2 regions of the Peribacillus sp. NPDC097264 genome follow, and region 2 is predicted to be linked to the other one. Evidence: riboswitches for the same ligand, from Rfam matches in the RefSeq annotation. Region 2 holds a riboswitch; the other holds the start of a gene.
What was found. Region 2 has a riboswitch for preQ1 ahead of queC (7-cyano-7-deazaguanine synthase QueC). Riboswitches for the same ligand answer to the same signal wherever they lie in the genome.
Positions count from the first base shown of each region.

Region 1: another riboswitch for preQ1. It lies ahead of ACQKL0_RS17935 (QueT transporter family protein); the one in region 2 lies ahead of queC (7-cyano-7-deazaguanine synthase QueC).

Region 1 is NZ_JBNNSR010000013.1:19,930-30,773, forward strand. Features, by position in the region: gene ACQKL0_RS17895 (M28 family peptidase) at 1-746, opposite strand, end outside; gene ACQKL0_RS17900 (iron-containing alcohol dehydrogenase) at 1,000-2,148, shown strand; gene ACQKL0_RS17905 (ATP-binding protein) at 2,160-3,755, shown strand; gene ACQKL0_RS17910 (sigma-54-dependent transcriptional regulator) at 3,757-5,187, shown strand; gene adhP (alcohol dehydrogenase AdhP) at 5,240-6,253, opposite strand; gene ACQKL0_RS17920 (DUF3892 domain-containing protein) at 6,528-6,824, shown strand; gene ACQKL0_RS17925 (hypothetical protein) at 6,983-7,795, opposite strand; gene ACQKL0_RS17930 (YbaK/EbsC family protein) at 7,897-8,406, opposite strand; PreQ1 riboswitch class I at 8,570-8,614, shown strand; gene ACQKL0_RS17935 (QueT transporter family protein) at 8,621-9,106, shown strand; gene ACQKL0_RS17940 (TVP38/TMEM64 family protein) at 9,219-9,878, shown strand; gene ACQKL0_RS17945 (ATP-binding protein) at 9,986-10,844, shown strand, end outside.
Region 2 is NZ_JBNNSR010000008.1:117,518-128,361, forward strand. Features, by position in the region: gene ACQKL0_RS14510 (poly-gamma-glutamate hydrolase family protein) at 1-427, opposite strand, end outside; gene ACQKL0_RS14515 (CapE family protein) at 609-758, opposite strand; gene ACQKL0_RS14520 (gamma-glutamyltransferase family protein) at 821-2,401, opposite strand; gene ACQKL0_RS14525 (CapA family protein) at 2,513-3,769, opposite strand; gene pgsC (poly-gamma-glutamate biosynthesis protein PgsC) at 3,780-4,229, opposite strand; gene pgsB (poly-gamma-glutamate synthase PgsB) at 4,245-5,426, opposite strand; gene ACQKL0_RS14540 (hypothetical protein) at 6,188-6,388, opposite strand; gene ACQKL0_RS14545 (methyl-accepting chemotaxis protein) at 6,930-8,609, opposite strand; PreQ1 riboswitch class I at 8,795-8,837, shown strand; gene queC (7-cyano-7-deazaguanine synthase QueC) at 8,896-9,558, shown strand; gene queD (6-carboxytetrahydropterin synthase QueD) at 9,558-10,028, shown strand; gene queE (7-carboxy-7-deazaguanine synthase QueE) at 10,021-10,749, shown strand.

The sequences.
Region 1 (10,844 bases), on a different contig from region 2:
GCTTTTTTCGTTGCCACTACATTATAGGACGTTTTTTCTCCCGAAGAAGCACCCTCGATTTTCAAGGAGGCCTTCACCTTTTCTCCATTTTCCAATTTTGCTACGACTGCTTCACCTGCCGTTTTCGTAATTGTGACAGACGGTGCATATTGGTCATTGACTCCTCCGAGTGTCCCGTTTAAATCTCCCTCTGCATTATTGTAAATGATGACTCCCACAGCCCCTTTTTGAGCTGCATTCACTACTTTCTCAGCAAAAGAAAGGCTTCCTCGTTGTATGAGAGCAATCTTTCCGGCAACATTGGCTTGTTCAAGCTCCTCCAACGTTCCTAATCCAGCGTATACCACATCACCTGAAACGTCCCCATTTACTGAATAGGTTAAATGTTTTGGTTGAACTTCCCCATCATATCCGTCGAAAGCCAGTTCCACCTTGTCAGGATCTGTGTAGGATAAGAATTGAAACTCTTCAATATCCGCTTTGTAGCCATATGACTTAAACTGCTTTTTGATGAACTGGACCGCTTTATACTCCGATTCTGTCCCAGCCACGCGAGGTGTTTGCGAGAGGTATTCAATATTCTTGTAGATTTTGTCGACATTGATTCTCTTAACAATTTGCTTATCTGTGGAGGGGGCTTTTTCACTCGGAGATGAATGAGCAGGTGCCGCCAATGCAGTGGTACTACTAACGCCTCCCAACGCTAACGTAGTAGCTAATGTAAGAGATAGAAATGGTTTTTTCATAGATTTCCTCCTAATTTCAATAGATTCTTATAATCCATTGTAAATTATTCAGAATATTTAAAATAGGTATATTCATCCTAATTATCCCATTTCCCCGCTAGTCTATAATACCTTTTATAAGCGTTTACGCTGGGATACGATTTATTTTTTGTCATCCTATATAAAAATTCTTTCGAACATACAGGAATTTAGCTTTTTTTCTGGAAAGTAGTACAAAGAGAATACGACTTTAATCAGGGAAGAAGGGGCGAGGATGTCCATTACTAAATTCGTGATGCCTGAAGTGATTTTTGGAAAAGGTTCGATAGAGCAAGCGGGAGAGGCATGCCTACGTTTAGGGGCCAAAAAGGTGCTGATTGTAAGTGACCCTGGTGTAGCCAATGCCGGCTGGCTGGATATCGTCATAAAATCCTGTCAAGATGCAGGACTTGCCTACGCTTCCTTTATCGATGCAACGACAAATCCTAAAGACCGTGAAATAGAAGCCGGCTGTTTGACGTTTCATAATCATGAGTGTGATGCCATCATAGGGGTTGGCGGAGGAAGTGCGCTGGATGTCGCCAAAGGGGTCGCTTTATTGGCATCAAACGGCGGAGTCACCAGTGATTATGAAGGGGTCGATAAAGTCCATTCGCCTCTTCCACCCATGGTGATGATCATGACCACGGCTGGATCCGGCTCGGAAGTCTCCCAATTTTCGGTGATTGTCGATTCGTTCCGCGAGAAGAAAATGACGATCATCTCAAAGTCGCTCGTACCCGATATTGCCATCATCGATCCGGCTACGTTGACAACTTTGGATCCAGACTTGACTGCGGCAACGGGTATGGACGTTTTGACTCACGCCATTGAAGCCTATGTTTCTATCGCAGCAACACCACTTACTGATGTTCAAGCACAGAACGCCCTCTCCATCGTCTCCCGTTACCTACGCCCTTCTGTTGCATCTAAAAATAATGAAGAAGCAAAAGAGGCGATGGCCATGGCTAGCCTGCAAGCCGGACTTGCCTTTTCCAACGCCATTTTAGGAGCCGCCCATGCGATTTCCCATGCCATCGGCGGAAAGTACCTGCTTCCACATGGGGAAATCAATGCAATCCTTCTCCCCCATGTCATGGATTTCAACCGAATTGCTTCCCCTAGGCGATTCAGCCATATTGCGGAAATCATGGGAATCGACACACGGACCTTAACAGAGCAACAATCAGGCGCCGCCGCTGTTGCCTTCGTTCGGGAGTTATCCCAAGATATAGGCGTGCCTCTAAGTTTAGGGGATGTCGGCATTACTACGGATATGATTGAACTAATAGGCATGACCGCTATTGATGATGCCTGCATGATTACAAATCCTCGTGATATGTCCATAGAACAGATTAAACAATTGCTCCTTACAGCCCTATAGGAGGTGCAACCATGAACAAAAATGAAATGATAGATTTAATGACCGGTGTACGGTCTTCGAAAAAAACATACTACACTGAACTAAAGAAGACCGTCGATGAGTTAAAAAAGAAGAATCTACAACTTGAAATCATGAATGATATTACCAAGAACATGAACGGAGACTTGGATATTCATCTTATTCTTCGAAATGTAGTCGATAAACTAAAACGACTGGTCTCATTTGATGACTGTCATTTCATTATTTTATATGAAGAAGATCCGACTCTACTCCATATATGCCCTAATGAACCATGCGAGCTTAACATTGAATCCAAAGACCAATTACATTCGATAAAGGAGCCGATCCTGATAAACGTCGAGATGCTCCCTACTTATCCAGAAAAAGAACAACTTCTGTCCCTTCAGATAGAAACGCTCCTCTTGATTCCTGTGTACGGAAAAAATGAAGAAATCGGGATTTTAACCTTCGGCAGGAAGAATAACACAGCATGGCTCAAAGAGGAGTTAGATTTTCTAAAGCAACTATCCAATCAGCTAGCGCTTACTTTCGAAAATGCTCTGCTCTATATGGAAGTACTTCATTCTAAGCAGGAATGGGAGGATACCTTTAAGGCGGTAGAAGATATGATTGTCGTCTTTGACCGGGAGGGTGGGGTCTACAAATCCAATGATGCAGCCAAGGATTTTTTTGAATTAGAACCTTTGAAAAAGGCCTCTCAAGCTCTCGTTCAAGAAACCTTCTCACTTGATAAGCCAGGGTTTCAGGAACTCCTTCTTCAGCAAGGAGCCATAATGGAAATGCACGCCTATCCCATTCAAAACAAGGAACAGCAAGTATACGGGGTTATCGCTTATTATAAAAATGTTACCGAAAGAAGAAAAATGGAAGCTCAATTACTTCATGCCGACAAGCTAGGGGCCATCGGTGAAATGGCAGCGGGAATAGCCCATGAATTGAATAGTCCATTAACCGCCATCATTGGTAACTCTCAGCTTTTATTGAGAAGCACACTTCCGGAACACCATGATTACAACCTGCTAACCGATATCCAAAATTGCGGCGACCGATGCAGGCAAATCGTAAAAAGTCTGCTTACCTTTTCACGGCAGGATGAATACAAGTTCCACTATTATTCTATGAACGAAGCCATCCACCAAGTTTTGAACTTGCTGAAGTTCCAACTCGAGAAGAAACAAATATTCATTCACCTTTCCCTACAGGAAGACCTGCCGTACATCAAGGGCAGCCAACAGCAGATTGAACAGATTATCATCAACTTGTTATTGAATGCCAAGGATGCCTTGAGTGATCTTGATGAATCAGCCCCAAAAACAATCACCATCCAGACCTTTTTAGAAGAGGAATATATGATCGTCCAGGTGGCTGATAATGGGACAGGAATTGAAGCCGAGCGCCTCCCTCTTATTTTCCACCCTTTTCATACGACAAAAGACCGCGACAAGGGGACTGGACTGGGGTTGTCTGTTAGTCTTGGCATCGCGAAAGATCATGGCGGCAAAATTGACGTATGGAGTACGCCAGGCCAAGGAAGTATATTTTCACTGAAGATCCCCCTACCGACAGAAGATGAGAGGAGTGAATAACATGATTCATTTACTTGTAGTGGACGATGAAAAAGAGGTGGGTACCTTTTTATCCCGGCTTTTTACGATGAAAGGATACAACGTACACGTCATACATAGTGGAAAGGACTTTTATGCAATCGATTTTAATCAGGAGCATTATGATGCTGCGATGATTGATTTGAAGCTTCCTGATTGTGACGGCCTTTCCCTTTTACAACATCTCAAACAAAAACAACCTCGTTGCAAGGCACTCATCATGACTGGTTACAGCACAGTCAAGACCGCCGTCCGCGCTATGAAACTTGGCGCAAGTGATTATATGGAAAAACCCTTTGCCGATATTGAGGTATTAGAAAAGCAGATTGAAAACCTCCTGAATGAAAACACGGATGTGAATCAGCATTTCTTTCAGAAACTGGCCAGGGACTCCGGTCTCATCGTCGGTGAAAGTGTCATAATGAAAGAACTGACAGAAATGGCGTTCAAAGTCGCTCAAAAATCGGTTAATGTCTTAATAGAAGGGGAAACGGGAACGGGTAAAGAGGTGCTCTCCCGCTTCATTCACTCAGCAAGCCCGCGTAACCACGAGCCCTTTATCGCGATTAATTGTGGAGCCATTTCAGAATCCCTGCTTGAAAGTGAATTATTCGGCCATGAAAAAGGCGCATTCACCGGTGCAACCCAACAACGAAAAGGCTTTTTTGAAATAGCCGGAAATGGAACCCTTTTCCTTGATGAAATTGCTGATGCCAGTCCAGCCATCCAAGTCAAGCTTCTGCGGGTCCTGGAAACTAGGGAATTTATGCGGGTCGGAAGCAGTGGGACATTACGGACCAACGCACGATTGGTAGCTGCCACTAATGAAAATCTTCAGCAAGCAGTAGAAAACAATAAATTTCGGGAGGATCTATTTTACCGCCTGAATGTTGTCACTCTTGAAATACCAGCATTACGTCATAGAAAAGAGGATATCCCTCTACTTGTCGAGCATCTGGTCGAAAGGAATGGTCAGGCAGATGTATCCTTTTCACAAGAGGCTATCGAAAAATTACAGCTATACGACTGGCCCGGAAATATACGTGAGCTATCTAATACCGTGATGAGAACCTTAACCCTCGCAGATCATGGACAGGATATCACTGCGGACGATATCGTTCTCCCTACCCATCAGGTCATTTCATCCAAGAAACAAGCTACAATGGATCTTCACTCTCCTGAAAACCCTCTCGAAGAATGGCGGAAGAAACTTGTAGCCGATTTTAATGAAAAAGATGAGCTGACGCTTGAAAACATACTCTTGGAAATCAAACAGTTCGAATCTACCATCGAAAAAGAGCTCGTCCTGCAAACCCTTCAAAAAACGTTTGGAAACCGGAATGAAGCCGCCAAGCGCCTACAGATTTCAATGAGGAAATTACGTTATATACTAAATGAAAAAAAACATACCTGACTCTTATATGAACAAGGGTGCCCCCATTAATAGGATACCCTTTCATTTTTTTCTATTCCATTGTTAAAACGATACGACCGTTAATTTCACCCTTTTCCATCATTTTAAACACATCATTGATTTCATCAAGCTGTCTTGTTTCAATATTCGTCCGTACTTTTCCATCTGCCGCAAATTGAAGAGATTCTTGTAAATCTTTTCTTGTACCAACGATTGAACCTCGCACCGTTACCCCATTTAATACCGTATCAAAAATAGGGATAGGAAGTTCATCATTCGGCAATCCGACCACGACGAGTGTTCCGCCTCTTTTGACTGAACTGTAAGCCTGTTCAAATGCTTTTTTCGTTACGGCAACAGAAATAGCTGCTTGTACGCCACCAACTTTATCCTTAATTGCTTGAACGGGGTCGCTCTTCAACCCATTCACTGTATAATCCGCTCCTAGTTCTTTTGCCAGCTCAAGCTTATCATCTTGAATATCGACGGCAATGACATTGAATCCCATCGCCTTCGCATATTGAAGCGCAACATGCCCAAGTCCGCCAATACCATAGATTGCGACCCAGTCCCCTGGTTTTGCTTCTGAAACCTTAAGCGCTTTATACGTCGTCACACCTGCACAGAAAATTGGGGAGACCTCGGCAAAATCTAGCCCTTCCGGAACCTTGACAACATATTTTGCCGGTGCCTTACAATATTCCGCATATCCTCCGTCCACCGAATATCCTGCATTGAGTTGATCCAAGCAGAGCGTTTCACGACCCGTCAAACAGTATTCACAGTCGCCACATGCCGAATAAAGCCATGGAATTCCTACTCGGTCACCGACTTTCAATGTTGTGACGCCCTCTGCTACCTTCTCGATAATCCCTACTCCTTCATGTCCAGGAATAAGCGGGAGCTTTGGCTTCACCGGCCAGTCGCCATGTGCTGCATGTAAATCCGTGTGACATACGCCACATGCCTTAATTTTAACTAAAATCTCACCATACTCTAAATCCGGAATCGGTACATCCTTAATTTCAAGCTCTTGTTTAAATTCATTGACGACCGCTGCCTTCATTGTTTTAACATCCTTCAATGTTTTCGATTCCACCGTACTTGTCCCCTGATTTACATTCATGATTCTATTCCTCCCTTAGGTCCGTGTTTTTCTCACTTCCACTTATTTATAATGCAAGTGCCATGCCAAACAGAAAAGTCCAATCAAGTTAGGTTCAAACGTAAACCCTAGCCGAAAATTCGGCCCATTATGACAGAAATCCGGCTCAATGATGACGAAAACCAGTTCGTATATTGCTGGAGAAATGGTTCACCCTATAAAGAGGAGGTGTACAATGGACACATTTGAAGAAGCCTATGAATCCTACAAACAACAAGGAACGCCACAAGCGAACCAACAAGGTGGGAACGATAAAGAAGAAATTGTCGCCGTACGGAAGAATGAGGAAGATAATATCATCGCCATCAAGACAAATACCGGACGGGAACTGGACTATCCCACCGCTCTTTCAGAAGCCAAGGCCGGAGCACTCGCCAACGTAGATGTCTTTCATAAATATGGTCGGGACATTTTACGAAGTGAGCCTGATGGCATTAAAGAAAATAATCTGGATGAACTGCCTGAATTTTAAAGACCGAGAAAAGCTGCCTTCCATTCAGGCAGCTTTTTTCCGCAACAAAAAAAGAACCGCATACTAACAGGTTCTCCTAACGACTTCCTCAAGGTTTTCCGGGATATTGAAAATGGAGCAACCAGCACTCTCCCTTTCTGTTCACTCCTTCTATCTGTTTACCATTCATAATGATAGGACTCAGAGATTTCCAGCAAGCGGCCACAGATTTCGACCACTTCTATGATTTCAATCCAAGACATATCCATCCCAAGTTCATTAGCATGTGAAATCTTATCCCGTAACTTCCTGATGGCATTGGCATCTTTCTTCCCTTTACTTTTGGATGGGATTTGAAAAAATGTTCTCAACTCTTTATCTTTATGAATAATGTCGAATTTATCGCTAATTTGTAGACATTCAATTAAATTAATCTCCTCATTTTTCTCCATTCTCCTTTCATATAATTCACTTGCCTTATGTAGACGATCCTCACTAATCATCGGATACCAGCTTTCACCCCCGAATCGATGCATGATAATATCACTAAGTCTCATTTCCAATAAAGTGATATAGCCAAAAATCAGCATCCTGATTGGTGGTTTTTGGAGGTCGGCATGCGTGATTAACTTTTTGATTGAATTATTCTCTAACACGAATACCCTCGTTTTCTTCTTAAAAATGCCTAACAATTGGATCAAGGGCGTTGAATCCGATACAAGTTCCCTTGGGGAAAAGAGCTTCATATAATCCGAAATGTTCCCTTCGCCAAGTTCATGTCTATCGATATAACCAACGATTTCCCCCTGGTCTTTCACGGCCAATGTATCAAAGTGTTTTTCCTCCATTACATTTTTGATATCAATGGCCGATTCATCTTTTCCACAAAACTCAAACTCTTGGGCTATGCTTCTGACCGTGATATTTTCCTCATATAGATTTTTAAGACTGTGATAACTACTATTATTGTTTTTGTACTCTACATTGGACATCCATGACCCTCCATCATTAGCATTCTATCCTCATTCATTAGAACCTAATAACTCCCCACTATCAGAAATAAGTCCACATGAAGTGGACTTTATTCCTTCATTCAAATGATATGTTTCTGCATATCTTCATTCACTTCTTGTTCCCAGTCCTTGCAAACATCTACCCAGTCCTTTGCTTTTGAGAATTGAAATAAATCCCCGAGTGAAAGTTCAATGGCTGAGTTCGCGCTCCCGCAAGCCGGGAAAACTGTCTCAAACCGTTTCATCGAAACATCCAAGTAAACATCCAGTTCATTTGCCAATCCAAATGGGCAGACACCCCCGATTGCATGTCCGGTCTGTTCAAGAACTTCTTCTGGAGATAACATCCTTGCCTTGAACCCAAACATTTTCCGGAACTTCTTATTATCGACTTTCGCATCTCCAGCGGCCACGACCAAAATTGCTTGGTCTCCTTCTCCCCTAAATGACAACGTTTTGGCAATGCGCGCGGGTATAACCCCGATTGTCTCCGCAGCTTGGTTTACTGTGGCACTAGATGTTTTGAATTCCATCACATCATGTTCCCTGTTCCATTGTTTAAAGTGGGCCCTAACACTCTCGATTGACATTTACTTTCATCCCTTTCCTTTAACTCTTTTTATGAATCGTACCATTCTTCACTATAGTAAAGCAAAATCTCTTTCCTTTATTCTAAATATTCAATATTTCGCATAAAATCTTGAAATTGACGAAAGAGGCCAAAATACGATACTATTAAACTTCGGGCAAAAGCCTAACGTGGTTCGTAACCATCCCACGATAAAAAACTAGGGAGAGAAAAATATGAATATTCGTACGCTCGCGATAAATGGTCTATTGGCTGCCATCTATATCGCTGTCTCATTCGTGCTTCAGCCGATTATGTTTGGGGTGCTTCAATTCCGCATTCCCGAAATGTTGAATCATCTTATTGTATTTAATAAGAAATATATATCCGGCATAGTCGTCGGTGTGTTCATATCGAACCTTTTCTTTTCACAGTTAGGGGCATATGACTTGATTTTTGGGGTCGGGCAATCTCTGATAGCCTTATTGCTTGTCATCTTTTCTTCCCGTTTCATAACGGGCATTAAGGGTCGAATGGCCATGACCATCATCATATTCACGGTTACGATGTTCCTAATAGCCATAGAATTGAATCTAGTCTTAGGATTGCCATTCTTAATAAGTTGGGCAACAACAGCAGCCGGGGAATTCCTCGTCCTACTGATCGGGGCACCCATCATTTATATGATGAATAAAAGAATTCAATTTGGAAAGTTGCTTTGAACTCACTGTGCATAAAGTAAAAGAACATTCTATATTCAAAGAGCTGTCTGCTACATGCAGCGGCTCTTTTTTTCAACCATACTCAAAAAAATTGATAAATGGTGGTGACTTTTTGCAGAAAAAAATACTGATGTTACTCGTCCTTCTGATTGTAGTAACATTCATCGGGCTAAATTCAGAATTATTCACGATGATTTGGAATAGCGACTTGGAATCCGTGATAGCCATATTGACAGAAAATCTCCTTCTTACCTTTGTAGTGACGTTCGTTTTGATGATCATTCAGAACTCCTTTACTGTCATCCCCCTGATTTTACTTTTAACAATTAATGTAACGATCTTTGGCTTTGCATTCGGGTATCTATGGAGTTGGTTAACAAGCGTGGTCGCGTCAGGAACCATTTTCTATGCTGCCAGGCACTGGTTCCAGTCATTGATTTTAAGAAAGATGGGTACCGACTCGCAGGATTCCGTCAAGGATCATGGGTTTATGTATGTCTTTACCGGTAGAATTTTCCCTTTCATACCGACAAGTTTAATAAACCTTGCAGCTGGAGTTAGTTCCGTCACCTTCAAAGATTTCTTAATGGCAACAGCATTAGGCAATCTCATCTACTTCTTCTTTCTCTCTTTAATTCCATATGGACTTCTTTCCGTAGAGATGAATCAATATACATTGATTGTACTCGGTTTCCTGCTCTTAACCTTTTTCCTTATCTACAAGCGCTTCAAGAAAAAAAAGAACCTATCACTCTTTAAGAAAAACAGGTAACCTTGCTGCCTGTTTTTTTGTGTGGAATCGTATATTTTCAGCCAATAGTTTGTTAAAATGTGTATGTATTTCAGCTTTGAAATGTCGGAGAATTCAGGGAGACCCATATGCCGAGACGTATCATATTAGTAATCTACATTCTTTCTGGAATGACCACATTACTTGTTTTCAATTACTATTTAATGAATTCCTTGAATACTAAAGAGGCGTTCCTTCAACTCCAGCGAGCAGAAGGGTTCATCTTTGTCCTATTAATCGGTTTGATTTTATTTCTCTACTTATCTAAAAGAGAAGAGTTCAAACAACTAAAAGAAGAAGAACAACTTCGAAGTACCCTTATTAACTCAATGGTAGACTTTGTGAATTTTAAGGATGGAGAAGGTAGATGGCTAGAATCGAATACGTTTGGACTTCAGTTATTCCAATTGGAGAATGTGGACTATAAAGGAAAAAAAGATAGCGAGCTTGCCGAGTACTCCCAATTCTACAGAGATTCATTGATTTACTGTGAAGATTCCGATCAAGAAACATGGGCAATGAAGAAGATTACGCGTTGTGAGGAGAATATTCCACTGCCAAACGGTCATTTTAAGACCTTCGATACCATCAAAGTCCCATTATTTCATGAAGATGGTTCACGAAAAGGGTTAGTAGTCATAGGTAGGGATATTTCAGAAAGAATTGCCGCGGAAAGTCAATTGCTTGCTAGTGAACAGCGTTATAAGTCTTTGTTTGATCACAACCCTTCCCCCATGTTAATGCTTGATTTGAAAGGAACCATCACAAACGTCAATCCAAGATTTGAAACCGTCACTGGATTCCGTAAAGGTGAAGTTCAAGGGGACCCTTTTATTGATTTGGATTTTTCCGCAGAAGCTAAAGAGCTCATCCAATCATCCTGTCAATATGTCGTGGAAAATCAGAAGGGGATTAAAAAAGGAAAAGATATAGCGCTTGTTACCAAAT
Region 2 (10,844 bases):
ACAAATGCTTCGGTGCTTCAGCTGTTTGAAATCCAGCTTCCTTTAAGGCTACTTGTATCACATGTTTATAGGTCTCGTTCCTGCCACCCATATAGATTAACGATTCATTGGAATCGCGATAACCATGTATGGAGAGAATCGTATTTGCGTTATTTGCCATCAGTATGGCGGTTGGTTCATCGAAGGAGGTGGAGGTGATGTGCAGTTTGCTGTTATCCCTTGGTTTATGACCTTCAAATAGATATGTACTTGAATGGAGTCTTTCTCCAAGGGCGAGGGCTACTTCACTAGTTCCCGGTTCGATGTTGCCGCCATGGATCGCAAAGATCGCTAATTCTGGATTACGATGAAAAGTCGTAATGCTATAATCGGTGTTTTCTTTTTCATTCCGCTGTAATTCCGTGAAACTTGAGTATCCATTCTCCATCATATTTGCCTCCTTGTCCTGCGTTCTCCTTGTATTGTATAACTGAAAAGAGAAAAAGAACAAGTTAGAGAGTCTATATTACCCAAGGTGTAGAGATTGATGGGATGGGGGGGACGTCTTATCTGTATGTTAAGTTCCAATTGAAAAACAGGTTGAACCTCATGAGGTTCAACCTGTTTTTTTACTCTTGGATATTTGTATATTGTTCTATTTTCTTTTGTTCATCGGGAGTCAGTGTTTCAGACCGTTTGAACGTATTCATTGTTACAAGCAGGACTGCTATCAGAACAACAGGGATAACCCAGCTTACTACTTTTTTTAATATCTTCATTTTCTCGTCCCCTTATAGATCTATAAAAATTTAGATGTTTTCAAGATGTATAGGCGTTTTCTTTATTGCTGTGCTTGCCAACTGCCATTTCTCCGAGGATCGGCTGCACCTGATAACCGACCGTTCTTTTCATTTCTAACGAGTACCTGTACGCCACCATAGAACACAGGGGCGACTTTTTGTACGACATTGTAACCGGCTCTTTCTAATGCAGAGGCTGTTTCAGGCGAAGGGCGGTATTCTGTATAGATGGTATTACCATCAAATACGAATCGATTGCGATCTATGATATTCTGGAACGTATCCTCACCTTCTGTATATGAATACAGGACCTGCATGAGCACTTGCGGTATCCTATCACCACCGGGCGAACCGATTCCGATTGTCTTTTCCCCTTGTTTTTTAAGAATGGTAGGAGCGGTAAAGGTCCTTGAGCGTTTATGCTCATCGATTTTATTCAGGCCAGAGCGGAAGTTTTTCAATTGGTCATTCAAGAAAAAGCCGTTCGTATAGGCACCGGAACCAAAAAAGTTACTGAGTGTATTGGTCGTAGAAACGACTGTGCCATACTTATCCATGACGACGAAATGAGTCGTGCTTTCATGTTCTTCAGACTGGAACTCTACATTTGACCAATCACCTTTATTTATCTCTTTTTTCAGGTTGTCCAAATGAAGGGGAGATACTAATTGTTCAGCTTTGTCTGCGCTGATTCCGTCCCCGGTATAGTTAATTCGATCTTTATAGGAGGCGTTGGTAATGGCTCCTAGTAACTCCATATAATCTGCCTTATTTGAAGCATTGCTTAAGTCGACTTCTTCAGCGAGATTTAACATTTCAAGGACGGTTATCCCTGAAAAGGGAGGGGGAGCGGTCCAAACATCATATCCGGCGAATTTGCCTTGGACTGGCTCTCGTTCTTTTACTTCATAATGCTTTAAGTCCATTAAGTCTACGTCTGTTCTTTTTTTGATATTCCGTGCGATGTTCCCTTTATAAAACCCATCAGGCCCTTTTTGCTGAATCAGTTTCAATGTGTCAGCAAGATCTTCTTGTTTCAAAACCTTTCCTGGTTCAATCGAATCGTCATCAGGATAAAACAAGAGAGTTTCCTGTGAAGAAACTCTTGCTTTGGCTGCCTTTAGGCGGGAGGCCAACATTTTATCGACTTCAAATCCATCTTCAGCCAGGTCGATGGCCGGCTGAAGAAGGTCTTCCATCGGAATGGTTCCATAGTTATCATGGACAGCCTGCATCCCAGCTACAAAGCCCGGGACACCGGTATTATGTTTTAAATTTGAACGTTCAGGAGCTGTTTCACGATAATCAATAAAATTAGGCTCCTCAGATTCGGGTACAATCAGCATTCCGCCACCGCCGCCGATTCCCGACCCAAAGGGCTCTGTTACACCTAATGCATAAGAAATGGCAATTGATGCGTCAGCAGCTGTTCCACCGTTATCTAATATATTCATCCCTACTTCTACGGCGATAGGGTTGGAAGAGCTAACTCCATATGATTTATCGTTTAATGATTCATTGGTATCATGCGTGTCAGAAAGAGGATCAGTTTTTGAACATCCTGCTATAAAAATGAGCAAACAAAGGGAAAGGAGTACTTTCCGTGTGAAAGGATAAAACACTGATTGATCGCCTCTTTTCGGTGTGATCTTCTAAGATGTATGTCTTCTAGCATACCTGCTATTAGACTCTTATTCACGTATTATCTAGTTGTATGATGGTGCTTCATGTTTCTATTCTTCAGTAGTTGTCTCTTCTTGGGTTACTTTCTTTTCTTTAGCAGCTTTCTTTTCTTGGGCTGCTTTTTCCTCTTGTTCACGCTGTTCTTTATGGTCTATTACACGTTTATGATCCAATTTAATCTCTATCTTATTATCTTTTTTAGACCATTGCACGTTATCACTTGTTTCTTTCGTCAACCAACGGAAAACTCGCGATATATCACTAGAAGATGTAGCAGGTCTTGGTGTAGCTTCCTTGATTTGCAAGGGAACCACATCAACGGTTGCTTGTCCGTCATCAGTTAAATGGTATTGTACCATCGCAGAATCTTTTGTACGTGTCCAGCCTTGGTCAAATACAAAGTTACCTAAGCTGTAGAAGATAAGTCCATCTTTATATACATCGAATGATTGGACGACGTGGGGGTGATGGCCGATGATGATATCTGCACCAGCATCGATCACCGCTTTCGCTAATTCTGTTTGACGACCTGTCGCAGAAGTTGCATATTCTTGGCCCCAGTGCATGTTGACGACAACTAAGTCTGCGTTTCCTTTTTTAGCATCCTTGGCATCACCGATCATTTCAAATAATAAGTCAGGATTGGAATTCAATAATCCGGCTTGATTATTTTTGGCTACCGCATTTTTACCATATACATCGGTAAAGCCCAGAGTAGCGATACGTACGCCTTTAACATCCTGGTAATTGATGTTTTCTTTCGCTTCTGTAATATTCCGACCTACACCAACATAATCCATTTTGGCATTCTCGAATTCATCGATTGTGTCGAGCAATCCTTGTTCTTCAAAGTCCATCATATGGTTATTCGCAAGAGTCATGACAGAAAATCCAGCATTTTTAACAGCTTCCACGCCATCTGCATACGAATTTAGACGAATGGCTGTATCCGCTTCTTCATATTTAGAAACGTCCTTTGCTAGAGCAGGATGTTCATAGTTGCCACTTACATAATCCGAAGCATTGAAATAGGGCTTCATGTAACGGAAGAGGTAATCAAAACCATGGCTGTCTGTCACTTCTTCAACATAACGTCCCATCATGATATCCCCGACCATTGACATTGTCAGGGTATCGTTTGGTTTTGATGCAACAACCTCCACGTCTTTCGTGCGTCCCAACCAAGATGTTACGACTAAGACGATGATCAATATCGGTAGAACGATTGCAGTGTATTTGAGATTCTTTTTCTTCGTCCGCTTTGTAAAGATAAGTGTTTTTTCTTTTGCGTTTAAAGTACGTTTCATTTTATCCACCTCAGAATAGGTAATACACGTTCATTAGACCGAAAGTTACTCCGGATAATAAAAGCGTGCTGCCGAGTGTTAATGGCATTCCTTGTCTTTGAATGGCATTAGCGATCAAGCCAGGGACGATTATACCAATACCACGGAATTCATAGATTTCAAAAGGCATGACGGGGTAGACGAAATCCAAAACGAGTTTTAGACAAATCCCCGTTATCATCATTGCGGCAAACTTTCTTCTTCCATATAAGATTACCCATCTTGAAAGTCCGTGAGCGACAATGAAATAAGTTAAGATACTTACTATAATAATAACCAGCATGACTTGCCATTGATCAAAAACTAATGCCAAATAACCTGGCACGATAAGTCCGGCGGGCACAACACCCGTTTTTTCTGAAAAAATAAGGCTCAGTGTTACCCCTAGTACTAGGGCTACGTATAAATCCGATCCAAACATTAAGGTTCCTCCTACTTAACTCGCTTTTTGCTTCGTTTTAGTTTTCATGATTGCGTCAATTAATGGTTCTGCTGCTCCGTGAATGTTACCGACACCATAAACGATTCGGTTTTTCATGACTGGACGCAGTTTGGCAACGATTTCTTCCGTTGACCATTCTTCTAAATCCCAATATTCCACTGTATCTAACTTGCCTTGCTCAAATGCTTTCGTTATTGGTGAAGTGGTTTCACCGATGGCAATGACGATTTCGGATTTTATGTAAGGCAATACATCTCTTGCAAATTGCTCTGTACGGTCCACACGGTCAGGACGGCAGTTCATGATTACGATAGGGGCTTCCGTGCTGTATCCGAAGGTACTTACCCTGTCCCAAATATTCAATGTAGATGACGCATCATTGGCGGCAAATCCATTAACGAAGAAAGTCGGTTGCCTAGCATCTCCAAATTTAGTGATACGCATGGCCCCTGGATCTGGATGTGCATTTAACATGCCACGGAATGCCGTTTTCTCATCGATGCCCAATGCTTCTGCAACAGCCAAGGCAAGGGAGGCGTTATCAGGGAATACCATATAGTCGAATTCACGTAGAAATTCTTCTGAGATCCTTGAGTTATCGGCTACGATTACCTTCGTATTACGTTGTTTGGCAATTTCTTTGTAATATTCTAAATGTTCGCCCTCGATGGTTATTAAATGCCCATTGTAGGGTATGGTTGCAGTGAATGCTTCTGCAACTTGATCCAATGTTGGTCCCATGACATCCATGTGATCTTCAAGCACATTTACGATAACCCCAATATTTGCCTGAATCATTTTATTTTGGAAGATTAGTTGATAGTCAGGCTGCACGGCCATGCACTCACAAACTAATGCTTCAGTTCCTAAGTCAGCTACTTCTTTAACTACGCGACGTTGTTCCCCGATATTCGGTCCTTCTGGACGACGTATGATCGGTTTTTCTTTGTCCGTAAACCAATAAATCATTCTTGCGGAAGTTCCGGTTGTTTTTCCTATTGTCTTGTACTCCGCTTCCTTGATCACACCTGTAATAAGACGCGTTACAGTGGATTTCCCTCGGATCCCATTTACGTTGACACGTACGGGGATGGAGTCGAGACGCTTTTGATGGCGTTTTTGTTCGACTATGCCATAGCCAAGCAAAAATAATGCACATATAAATATCGGTGCCATTTTTTAACCTCTCTTTATTTATGTATTTGATTTACTGAATACACACTACATGATTTTAAACTTATTAAGCAAGGGTCGTTTTTCTATAGCAAGATAGCTTATTTTAATAATTTCCAAATTAATCTATAAATGAGGGTAATGGTAACTAATGGCTATAATATTCATGTAAGGACAAATACTCTATGGATTCCCCATTTCATGATGATTCTATTATGAGATGGAGAATAAAAAATAATGTTTATAGGATAATGAATTCTTTTTATAAGGATAAAAACCCAATTCCTAGTATCTACTGTAGGAGTTTAATGTAGACGATCCTTCCTGTTTTATAATTGTTTATACCTATTTATGCGTTTATTTTCTAATCTACTAGTTTGTTTTTTCTTTATTCCTGTATTTTGATTCTAATGACTCATTTAGTGCTACTTTTTTGGGATTGGATAAAGATGAGTAAAATCACCCCCCCATACTTTTTGGGTTTTTTTAATATGAAATACCCGAGGGGCTATGAGGTGACATCAATAAATTGTCAAAATCCTTCTCTTAAAAGTTTTTGGAAACAAGGGTTTTTAAAAAAAAGACTAGTTTCTTCTATTAATATAGTGTTAATAGTAGAACTAAAAAAAACCCAGAATAAATTCTGAGTTTTTGGAGTGTTTTTACATTCATTTATAATAAGGGATCAAATGAAATGTTATTTATAGATGAGAGTATTTTTTGTAAATTGATAGTCTCGAATCAATTTTAAGATGATGCTATCTTTAGCTAGATTTTATTCTATTTAAAAGCTCAGGATGTGAGTCCTTTTTACCGCCATCTATAACATAAAGCATAGGGGCTAATCTTCTGTTTCCTTTATCGGCAGAATTCATCTTCAAGTAATTTTCGTATTCGTTGCGAAAGAATTCTTCTTGGGCTTTCCCTTCGTTTAACTTTGCTATGAATTTGAAAAATCGTTTCATATGAATTCCTCCTTGTTTGGTTAGAAAGTATTAGGTTAATAGTAACACACTTTAGGTGAAAATTAACCTTTTATTAAAAAATAGGAAATAATAAATTAGTATAGTAGTTGTATATACTTAGTTTTCTGGTTTGGAATACGATATTGATGTGAGACCATCTCGTTTGTTTAGAGAGTCTCCTGTTGATTTGGTTTCAAATGAGAGTGATTAAGAGTTGGTTCAAATGCTTTTTAAAAGTGTGCTGACACTTCTAGAGAGGAAGTAGTTATTCTACTATTTACTGATGTAAATATTACTAGAGTAATATTAATTATACATTGAATATTCAGAAAATAATAGTGTTAGTTGAATTATTTCTCTCTGTATAAGATTCATGGTGAATTTTTTATTATAGTTTGTTTTGTGTTGTTATTAGTTTATTCCCCGTATTCACTATATTGAAACAATTTTAATGGAGAGGATATATTTGTTATTAACTTCATAGGAATAGCTAAATGCAAGGAAAAGCTTCCCACAAGGTAGGCGTGGGAAGCGGCTTTCATCATAATTGAAATCTTTTAACCTGATCTGTTAACTGTTCAGCCGATGATGCAAGTTCACTGGCATGATTGGTGATTTCATCCATTGAAGAGCTGGATTGCTGTGCTGAGGCGGACACTTGTTCAATGCCTGCTGCTGACTCTTCGGAAACGGCTGCAATGTCTTCGACGGCCTGGTTGATTTTTATGCTATTGGAAGAGATATAGTGTAAGTCATTGGTTATGTGTTGTAATTTTGTGCTCATGGCTCCCACTGAATGGTTGATGGTTTCAAAGGATTGGCCGGTAATGGTAATTTGTTGGGTGCCTTCATCTACTTGTGTATATCCATCTTCCAAGGAGTGAACGACGGTTTTTGAACCTGTTTGAATGGCTGTAACAATTCCAGTAATGTCACCCACAGAATCTGTAACTTGTTCCGCGAGTTTCCGAACTTCTTCGGCGACGACGGCAAATCCTTTTCCATGTTCGCCGGCGCGTGCCGCCTCGATGGCTGCGTTTAAAGCGAGTAAGTTGGTTTGATTGGAAATGTCCTGTATGACCTGAACGAGCTTTGAAATTTCCTGGGATTGTGAATCAAGGCCTTTTACCTCATCGACTGCCTGTTTCACAATCCTATCAATCGTTTGCATTTGTTGTACGGATTTGTGCATCATGGTTGTTCCTTCTTTTGTTAAGGACAGGATCTCGGTGGAGGTTTGGGAAATTTCTTCTCCTTCACTGTGTGCCTTTTGGATCTTTCCTGAGAATTCTTCCACCATACGGACGATTTCCGTTGCTTGGTTGGCTTGTGACTCAGAGCCTTCTGACAGCTCGTACATAGTGGTTGCAATTTGACTGCTTCCTTGTTGCACTTCATTTGCCGATTGGGTCAGCTTTTCGCTTTTGCTTGTAACGGATTCGGATACATTCAGCATGTTTTCGATGATATTGCGAAGGTTTCTCTGCATCTCGTTTGTAGAAAACGTCAATTCCCCGAGTTCATCGTTTGATGTCTGCTTAAGTGGTGCATGGTTCAGTTCACCTTTTTCCACTAGCTTCATCCTGTCTCGGATCCTTAGGATCGGTTTGGTAATGAGGTTGGCTGTCACAAGGGCAAGGCCAATTCCTGCTATGACTGTAATGATGGATAAAATGATACTCGTCGTTTTAACGGATTTTCCACTGCTGATGACGGTCTCTCCGGAAGCGACGATCAGTTTTTCGCGCTCGGAAGCGAGCTCTTTGAAGCCATCCATTATTTCCGTGCTTATGGGCGCTACTTCATTCAGCAATATTTCTTTCGCCTGTTTTTCATCTCCTTGCTCATACTGGGTAAAGACGCGTTCTTCAATCATGGTTCTCCAATCAATGCTTGTTTCAATGATTTCTTTCGTTCTCTCAGAGTCGGATAAGGCTAATAGCTCTTCTTGTAGGTGTTTGCTTTCTTCGGTATAAGCTAGGAAATCCTCTTTATATTGTTCATCTCCAAATAGGATATACCCTCTAACAAATGCCATTCTTTGCGAAAGGTTATAGAGTAATTGTTCATCTTTAATAAGAAGAGGCAATTCATGGTCGATGATATCTCTAGAATGTTTAAGAGACTTATTGCTGCTGTAAATACTATAGGCTCCTAATATGATGCATAAAGATATGACTAGCATAAATGCTAACAATACCTTTGTTTTAATCTTTTTCAAGTGTACGGCCCCTTTTTCGGTAGATTAGTTTACCTTCTGTTTATCGGAAATGGGGACCGATATTTAAAGAGAAATGGGGAAATTGGGCTGAAAAGACAGGGAATCTCTTTGTTTTTATGGAATATATTGATATGATCCCGCATATTGCGTTATGATTATAGAGAAAAGATTATAAGCCGCTTTAGGCGGAAGAGGTTCTAGCTACCCTCTCAAAAAAACTAAGGAAAAGCAGTACTCTATTCTTAGGGTGCTGCTTTTTTCCGTAAAAAAGGAGTTTTTCATAATGTTGAAGAAAGAAAAGGCAGTAGTGGTGTTTAGTGGGGGACAAGACAGTACGACGTGTTTATTCTGGGCCATGAAGCATTTTTCGGAAGTGGAGGCAGTGACGTTTGATTATAATCAGCGTCATAGCTTGGAAATTGATTGTGCGCGGAATATTGCAAAGGAACTGGACATCCCGCATCATGTTTTGGATATGTCGTTGTTGAACCAGTTGGCGCCGAATGCGTTGACGAGAAGTGACATTGCCGTGGCGGAAGGGGAAGAAGGGGAGTTACCGTCTACATTCGTACCGGGAAGGAATTTACTGTTCTTGTCATTCGCAGGAGTGCTTGCAAGCCAAATTGGGGCGAAGCATATTGTAACGGGTGTTTGTGAGACGGACTTTAGCGGATATCCAGACTGCCGGGATGTGTTCATTAAATCGTTGAATGTCACTTTGAATCTCTCGATGGATCAGTCTTTTGTTATAGATACGCCGCTTATGTGGCTGAATAAAGAAGAAACATGGGAAATGGCGGATCAACTGGGTGCCTTTGATTTCGTTCGTGAAAAGACGCTGACTTGTTATAACGGAATCATAGCCGATGGCTGTGGGGAGTGTCCGGCATGCAAGCTTCGAAAAAAGGGTCTGGATGACTATGTGATTAGACGGCAGGTGAACCTATAATGTATGGGTTCAAGATTGTCGATAAGCTTCAAAAAATAGAACAGGACATTCATCGTAATCAATTGAACTATCATCTAAGACGGGTGCTCGTGAGCAAAGAATTCACGTTTGATGCAGCTCATCATCTTCATGATTATGAAGGGAAATGCAAGAATCTGCATGGCCATACGTATAAGGTCATTTTTGGCATAAGCGGCTATAATGATTCCCGAGGGTTGATGATTGACTTTGGCGACATCAAAGAGATCTGGAAAAAAGAAATCGACATTCATCTTGACCACCGCTATTTGAATGAAACGCTGCCACTTATGAATACAACAGCTGAAAATATCGTCGTCTGGATTTATGAAAAGATGGCTGATGCCCTGCAAAACAAGGACTATAAAGGGGCTAGGGTTGAATTTGTCCGTCTTTATGAAACGCCGACGAGTTATGCTGAAGCAAGACGGGAGTGGATGGACTGTGAGTAAGCTGCCCGTCATGGAAATCTTCGGGCCGACCATTCAAGGGGAAGGCATGGTCATCGGGCAAAAGACGATGTTCGTCCGGACAGCTGGGTGCGACTATTCATGTGCTTGGTGTGATTCCGCCTTCACTTGGGATGGGACAGGAAAGGAAGATATCGTCCACATGACAGCTGAAGAAATATGGGAGGAGCTAAAACTCAAGGGAGGCAAGGGTTTCTCCTTCGTGACGATATCCGGGGGTAATCCCGGCCTCTTGAAGAATATGGCTGAGTTAATCACCCTTTTAAAAGAGAAGAACATCAGAATTGGCGTGGAGACACAAGGTAGCCGGTGGCAGGATTGGTTTCTCGATATTGATGAACTGACGATATCACCAAAACCGCCAAGTTCAAGGATGAAGACCGATTTTGAAGTGCTTGATGATATCCTATCCAAGCTTTCCAATAGAAGGGATGAAAATCAAATCTCTTTGAAGATTGTCGTATTTGATGAAGCTGATTATCAATATGCGAAGACTGTACATGCGCGCTATCCAGGCATTCCTTATTACCTGCAGGTAGGCAATGATGACAGCGTGACGACGGACGACCGGCAGTTGGTCAGTGAACTGTTGGGGAAATATGAACAGTTAATTAATCGGGTGATTGCCGATGACGAACTGAATGATGTGAAGGTGCTCCCCCAGCTGCACACGTATATCTGGGGAAATAAACGGGGCGTGTAAGGAAAAGGATGGGGAGGTCATACTTTCTATTGAATGCCGTTTCTCTTCTATTATATGTTCTTTACTTTTAGATACGCGAGGGGGTACTTTTATCC